Linked DNA regions of Martelella mediterranea DSM 17316. The protein of the gene in region 1 interacts with the protein of each later gene in a pairwise test. Links are inferred from orthologs where the notes say so. Each region holds a gene or a part of one and is shown in the gene's direction. Other genes may lie near its edges. The genes, in order: grpE and Mame_RS15040.

Region 1 (3,279 bases):
TCTCACGTTTCGGCAAAGAGTGCATGACCACAAATCGCAAAGCAAAGGTTGATATGCCCGCCATCTCGCTCGATGACCGTTCGCGCGAGGTCTTCCGCCGGATTGTCGAAACCTATCTGGAGAGCGGCGAGCCGCTCGGCTCGCGCAACCTGTCGCGGCTTCTGCCGATGTCGCTGTCGCCGGCCTCGGTGCGCAACGTCATGAGCGATCTGGAGGAACTCGGCCTCATCTACGCGCCCCACATCAGCGCCGGACGGCTGCCGACCGAAAGCGGCCTGCGCTTCTTCGTCGACGCCTACATGCAGATCGGCGATCTGGCCGAGGGCGAGCGCGCGGAAATCGAGCGCCAGATGGGCCGCGTTGGCAGCGGCCAGCCGGTGGAGACGCTGCTGGACGAGGCGAGCCAGATGCTTTCCGGCATGTCGCGCGGGGCGGGACTGGTGATGACCTCCAAGAGCGACACCGTTCTGAAACATGTCGAATTCATCCGGCTGGAGCCGACCAAGGCGCTGGCCGTGCTGGTGGGCGAGCACAACCAGGTCGAAAACCGGATCATCGATCTGCCGGCCGGCACCACCTCGTCGCAACTGACGGCGGCGGCGAATTTCCTGAACGCGCATCTCAACGGCCAGACCCTGCCGGAGCTGAAATCCGTGCTGACTCGGCTGAAGGATCGTGTGCGTCAGGAACTGGACCAGCTGTCGCAGGATCTCGTGGGGCGCGGGCTTGCCGTGTGGTCGGGAAGCGCCGAGGACGGCAATCCGGGGCGGCTGATCGTGCGCGGGCGTGCCAACCTGCTGGAAGGGGTGGCCGATGCCGCGGATATCGACCGGTTGCGCATGCTGTTCGACGACCTTGAAAAGAAGGACAGCCTGATCGAGCTGATCAATCTCGCCGAAAGCGGCTCGGGTGTCAGGATTTTCATCGGCTCGGAAAACAAGCTGTTTTCGCTGTCGGGCTCGTCGCTGGTGGTCGCGCCCTATCGCGACAGCGACAATCAGGTCGTCGGCGCGGTCGGCGTGATCGGACCGACCCGCCTTAATTATGCCCGGGTGGTGCCGATGGTGGATTATACCGCGCATCTGCTGTCGCGGCTTTCCAGCACGCGCTGATCGCGACGACCCCATATCAGCCCTTGATTTTTCAAGGCTGAACCTCGATATCGGGGCTCAAGAAATTCACCATTGAAATGAAATCTGCGGAGACGTCATGACCGACGAGACCAAGAAAAACGGAACTGACGAACAAATCAAGGAAACGGTGCTCGATCTCGAAGCCGAGATGGATGCTGCGGCCGCCGAGGATATCGCCGAGGAGGCTCAGCCCGAGCCCGATCCGCTTGAAGTCCTGAAGGCCGAGAACGAAAAGCAGCGCGACCAGCTTCTGCGCCTTGCCGCCGAAATGGAGAACCTGCGCCGCCGCACCGCCCGCGACGTCAAGGACGCCAAGGCCTATGCCGTGACCGCGTTCGCGCGCGACATGCTCGGCGTTTCCGACAATCTGCGCCGCGCGCTGGATGCGATCCCGGAAGACAAGCGCACCGAGGAGATCAAGGGCTTCATCGAGGGCGTCGAGATGACCGAACGCTCGATGCTGTCAGGCCTCGAACGCCACGGCGTGAAGAAAATCGAGGCCGAGGGCGCGCGCTTCGACCCCAATATCCATCAGGCGATGTTCGAGGTTCCGAACCCCGAAATCCCCGCAAACACGGTGGTTCAAGTGGTGCAGGCCGGCTACATGATCGGCGAGCGCGTTCTGCGCCCGGCCATGGTCGGCGTCTCCAAGGGTGGCCCGAAGCCGGAAGCGGCCCAGCCGGCCGACGAAGCGCCGAAGGACGAGTGATTGACGGAAGCGCGGGGGATGACTGCTTTGCCTTCGTGGAGCAGAAGCTCTCCCCGCGGGATCAGGGCGCCTGGATAAAGATCACGCCTTCTCTTTCTGGTCCGTCAAACAATATGATGATGACCTCCTCCCTATTGGTGGAATAGTAAAGTCCCGGATGTTCCTCGAAAAGTATGGAATTGGCGTCATCGGTCATGTCTCGCAGACATTGCTTTCCGTCCAGGACGGTCATTGCAAGGCCGAGCACCGGCTCTTTGCTCTGTTTTTCGACGAAATCCCCGAGAGAAGGTTGCCATGTCCATCCTTTGGAACCATCCGGGTTGAGGGATGTGGCAGGCGCATCAGTCACCCCCTTCACAGGGTACCTGAACAACGCGACTGTTGGTCCGAGTCCCAGGAAACTGTAGCAGGTTGAAAGTACTTCGGGCTCTGCGCCTTCAGGCAGGGCCTCGGCTAAAATTCGCAGCAGTCCATCCTCGACCTGCCGGCCACATCCTGCAAACGCGAGAAACGAGAGCATGAGTGCAAAGTGATAACGTTTCATGCTGTCCCGCCTCATGGTCTTGTCCGGCTCGAAGCCGACAGGACTCTATAATTGCCGAGCGGTGCGACGTTTTAACAGCGGCTTCACAAAGAAGCCGCCGCGACACCTCGGTTATGGAAATAAACTTCGAGCACGATGTGGCTTTTTTCGGGTTGGCGCGAGGTGAATGTATAGAATTGCGTGCGGGTGGGTAAAGGCTCTCTATGCTCAGAAAAAGAGCGGCAAAAGGCTTTATCTCACGCTGCCGAGGAATCGGGGTCCGAATTCAAAAACGCGTAGATCGCGCTGTCGCTGTCGGAAGCGCGCAGCTTGCGGGTGAGCTCCTGGTCGCGCAAGAGGCGGGCGACGCGTGAGAGCGCTTTCAGGTGGTCCGCGCCGGCGCCTTCCGGGGCCAGCAGCAGAAAGGCGAGGTCGACGGGCTGGTCGTCGAGCGCGTCGAAATTGACGGGATGCTGAAGCCTGGCGAACACGCCGGCAATGTGGTCGAGCTTCGGCAGCTTGCCGTGCGGAATGGCGATGCCGTTGCCGACGCCGGTGGACCCCAGACGCTCGCGCTGCAGAACCACGTCGAAGATTTCACGCTCCGGTATACCGGTCACGGCTTCCGCGCGGGCGGCGAGTTCCTGCAGCAATTGCTTCTTGGAATTGGCCTTGAGGGCGGGGATGATCGCTTCCTGTTTCAGCAGGTCGTCGAGTGCCATGTCCTGGTATCCTGGCGTGAAAAGCGGACGCCATGCGGCGCCCGCCGGTTTGAGGGTCAGCCCTGAATGCCGGCTGTGTCGATCCAGCCGATATTGCCATCCGGGCGGCGATAAACGATGTTCAGCGTCTTGTTGTCCGGGTTGCGGAACAACATCAGCGGCTTGTCGGTCATGTCGAGCGCCATGACGGCG
Region 2 (3,251 bases), 1.0 Mb from region 1 along the record:
CGGAACCTCTCGATCCTTCGCAAGCTCGCTCTCAACATCATCCGACACCACCCGGACAAGGCGTCCATCCGGCGCAAAATGAAAAAAGCCGGATGGGACGATACCTTCCTAATCTCAATGATCGCTCATATGCGATAGCCCTGGCCCCGGCCCGGAGCCTTGCCCGCTTCAGCGCCATCCGCCGCGCCGCCGGGCTTATGATCCACACCCTGTTCATTCGCTGGCCGCAGCGGCGGCGCCAGCGGATGGATCTGCTTGAACTATCGGACGACCACCTGAAGGATATCGGCGTCACGCCGGCGGAGGCCCGCAGGGAAGCCGGCCGGCCATTCTGGGACTGAGCAGCCCGCGACACCCTCAGTCTTTCGGCCGCTCGCCCTCGGCCTTTGCGGCCAGAAAGGCCGCAAAGGCCCTCAACGTATCTTCGGAGACATGGTGTTCTATGCCCTCGGCATCGAGTTCGGCCGCTTCCGCCGGCACACCGATGGCCAGCAGCAGATCGTGCACGATCCGGTGGCGTTGCCGCGCCTTTTCGGCCATCGCCTCGCCCGCCGGCGTCAGGAACACGCCGCGATAGGGGCGCGAGGTCGCAAGCCCCTCGCGTTTCAGCCGCGCCACCGCCTTGGTGGCCGTCGGGTGGGCGACCCCCATGGAACGGGCGATATCGGCGATCCGCGCCTCGCCGTGTTCGGCCATCAGCTCGGCGATCAGCTCGGTATAGTCTTCCAGAAGCGCGCTGGCGCGCTCGGACCGCGCCTTGGAGAACCGGTCGGCGGCGTCGCAATCGGATGGTTTTTGATCGTCGCTCACCGGTCGCTCCCTGAATTGCAGGATCAATCTGTAGCCGAGGGTAAATTGTTGTCGTGTTCTTGTATCCGGTGGCGGCTGACAAGGCAAATCACCATTGGCGGATGGCCTTGATCGCGCCATGATAACGACGATTGACAAAAGTGTAGCCTAGGCTATATTTTTAATAATTCCAAACTCGTCCAACATGTCTCGCCCCATGACTGATCTGAAAACCAAGCGCCGCTCGCTCACGGACAGGACCAATACGGCCATCGAGCAAGCGCTCGCCTCCGGGCGGGTGCGGCCGAAATCGGCCCTGCTTTTTGTCGGCCCGGCAGTGATCGCCGCGATCGCCTATGTCGATCCCGGCAATTACGCGACCAATATCCAGGCCGGCGCGGGCTATGGCTATACCCTGCTCTGGGTGGTGCTGTTCGCCAATCTGGTCGCCATGCTGTTTCAGGCGCTGTCGGCCAAGCTCGGCATCGTGACCGGGCGGAATCTAGCCGAAGTCTGTCGCGATGAATTTTCGAAACCGGTCGTTATCCTGCTCTGGATCGTCAGCGAGATCGCGGCGATGGCGACCGATCTGGCCGAATTCCTCGGCGGGGCGATCGGGCTTGCGCTGCTGTTCAACATGCCGCTGATGGCTGGCATGGGCGTCACCGCCGTCGTCACCTACGGCATTCTGCTGTTCGAGCGGCGCGGATTCCGGCCGATGGAGCTGATCATCGGTTCCATGATCGGGGTGATCGGGCTTTGCTACATCATCGAGCTTTTCATCGCGCCCGTGGCCTGGGGCGAGGCGACGACGGGCCTTTTTCGCCCAGCCATTCCCGATGCCACGGCGCTGGCGATTGCCGTCGGCATTATCGGCGCCACCGTCATGCCGCATGCAGTCTACCTCCATTCCGGCCTCACCCAGCACCGGGTTGCGGTCAAGAACGAGACCGAACGCCGGCGGGTGCTGCGGTTTTCCAATATCGAAGTGGTGGCGGCGCTCGCGGTGGCGGGCGTCGTCAACATGGCGATGGTGATGATGGCCGCGGGGGCGTTTCACAAGGGCCACAGCGAGGTCGCCGAAATCGAGACCGCCTACCATATGCTCACGCCCCTGCTCGGCGGCGCTGCGGCAGCCGTCTTCCTGATCTCGCTGATCGCATCGGGCATTTCCAGCTCCGTTGTCGGCACCATGGCGGGGCAGATGATCATGCAGGGTTTCGTCGGCTTCCGGATCCCGATCTGGCTGCGCCGTCTGATTACCATGCTGCCGGCCTTCGTGGTCGTTGCCCTTGGCGTCAACGCAACCCAGGCGCTGGTCGTCAGCCAGATCATCCTTTCGATCGCGCTGCCGGTGCCGATGATCTCGCTGGTGATCTTCACCCGCAATCGCAAGATCATGGGCGAGTATGCCAATGGCCGCCTCGTCGGCGCGCTCGCCATCCTCGCCGCGATCGCCGTGCTCAGCCTCAACTTCGTCCTGCTCGCCCAGACCTTCGGCGTGCCGATCCCGGGGCTGGCGGCCGGGTGAGGCCTTAAAGCCCGTTGATCCACATCTTCAGCCGCGCGCCTTCGCGCGCCAGAAGCTCGGGGTTGCGGGCGTTCTGCGCCAACAACGAACCCCCTTGCAGCGATGACTGCAGTTGCAGCGCCAGCGCCTCGACATCATCGCTGTGCCCCATCTCTCCAAACTGTTCGGCCATCCATTCCATTGGAGCGGCCAGCAGCGGAAAGGCTTCCACCGCCGCCTTGTCGCCGGCCTTCAGAAGCTCGGCGCTCAACGAACCCGCGGGGCAGCCTCTCAAGGCGATCTCCCCGGCATTGCCGACGGTCTTGTTGACGAAAGCGACGAGCCGGGCCTTGGGCGATGGCAATGCGGCCAGTTCCGCCTTGAGGCTTTCGAACTGGCCCTTATGGTGGTCGAGGATCGCGGTGGCGATGTCGTCCTTGGTCTTGAAGTAATAATAGACATTGCCGAGGGGCACGCCGGATTCCCGCGCGATGTCGGCGATCGTCGTGCGGGTATAGCCCTGCCGGTAGGCGAGATTGACCGCCGCCTCCACCAGCCGTTCGCGTTTTCCCATGTCCTTCCTGCTCATAAGTCTTTCCTACTTACTCCAGCCTCACCCTGCGGTGTTGTTTCCGCTCTGGCTCATATGAGCCCTCAACCTGCCTGCCAAGCCGACTGTGTTCCAATCGGCGACGGCTCAAACTTATGAGTTGAGTAACTAACTTATATAAGTTGGTCAACTCACTAATACATTGACGCAAGAGGATGCGACCGCCCTCTCCCCCCCCCCTATTCGACGTCATCCTCGGGCTCGACCCGAGGATCGAGGCAGCGCGCGTCAAAATCGACGGCTGTGGTGGCTCGCTTACGGGCGACATGAGGTAAAGCGTGCAGATACTGGCGCAGCAGGCGTGCTTGAATGCTCGCGTCAAGCACGAGCATGACCCATCGA

The links.
Region 2: the proteins of grpE (region 1) and Mame_RS15040 interact in binary tests that used the Escherichia coli proteins (3 or more experiments, as listed by UniProt). The link is inferred for Martelella mediterranea DSM 17316 from one-to-one orthologs.

What each region holds. Positions count from the first base shown.
Region 1 is NZ_CP020330.1:4,220,146-4,223,424, reverse strand. What follows is about bases 62-3,025. They hold grpE (nucleotide exchange factor GrpE), read left to right. Parts: upstream 62-1,209; coding sequence 1,210-1,842; downstream 1,843-3,025. Other genes in these bases: ptsN (PTS IIA-like nitrogen regulatory protein PtsN), read right to left, coding at 2,623-3,025; Mame_RS19680 (hypothetical protein), read right to left, coding at 1,904-2,386; hrcA (heat-inducible transcriptional repressor HrcA), read left to right, coding at 62-1,112. In the rest of the region: more of hrcA, read left to right, coding at 24-61; more of ptsN, read right to left, coding at 3,026-3,087; hpf (ribosome hibernation-promoting factor, HPF/YfiA family), read right to left, coding at 3,144-3,279. UniProt on the Escherichia coli protein: Participates actively in the response to hyperosmotic and heat shock by preventing the aggregation of stress-denatured proteins, in association with DnaK and GrpE. It is the nucleotide exchange factor for DnaK and may function as a thermosensor.
Region 2 is NZ_CP020330.1:3,217,274-3,220,524, forward strand. Bases 228-3,163 are described here. They hold Mame_RS15040 (Nramp family divalent metal transporter), read left to right. Parts: upstream 228-1,006; coding sequence 1,007-2,320; downstream 2,321-3,163. Other genes in these bases: Mame_RS27140 (DUF1127 domain-containing protein), read left to right, coding at 228-341; mntR (manganese-binding transcriptional regulator MntR), read right to left, coding at 358-810; Mame_RS15045 (TetR/AcrR family transcriptional regulator), read right to left, coding at 2,325-2,888. In the rest of the region: Mame_RS15025 (ISAs1 family transposase), read left to right, coding at 1-138; more of Mame_RS27140, read left to right, coding at 198-227. UniProt on the Escherichia coli protein: H(+)-stimulated, divalent metal cation uptake system. Involved in manganese and iron uptake. Can also transport cadmium, cobalt, zinc and to a lesser extent nickel and copper. Involved in response to reactive oxygen.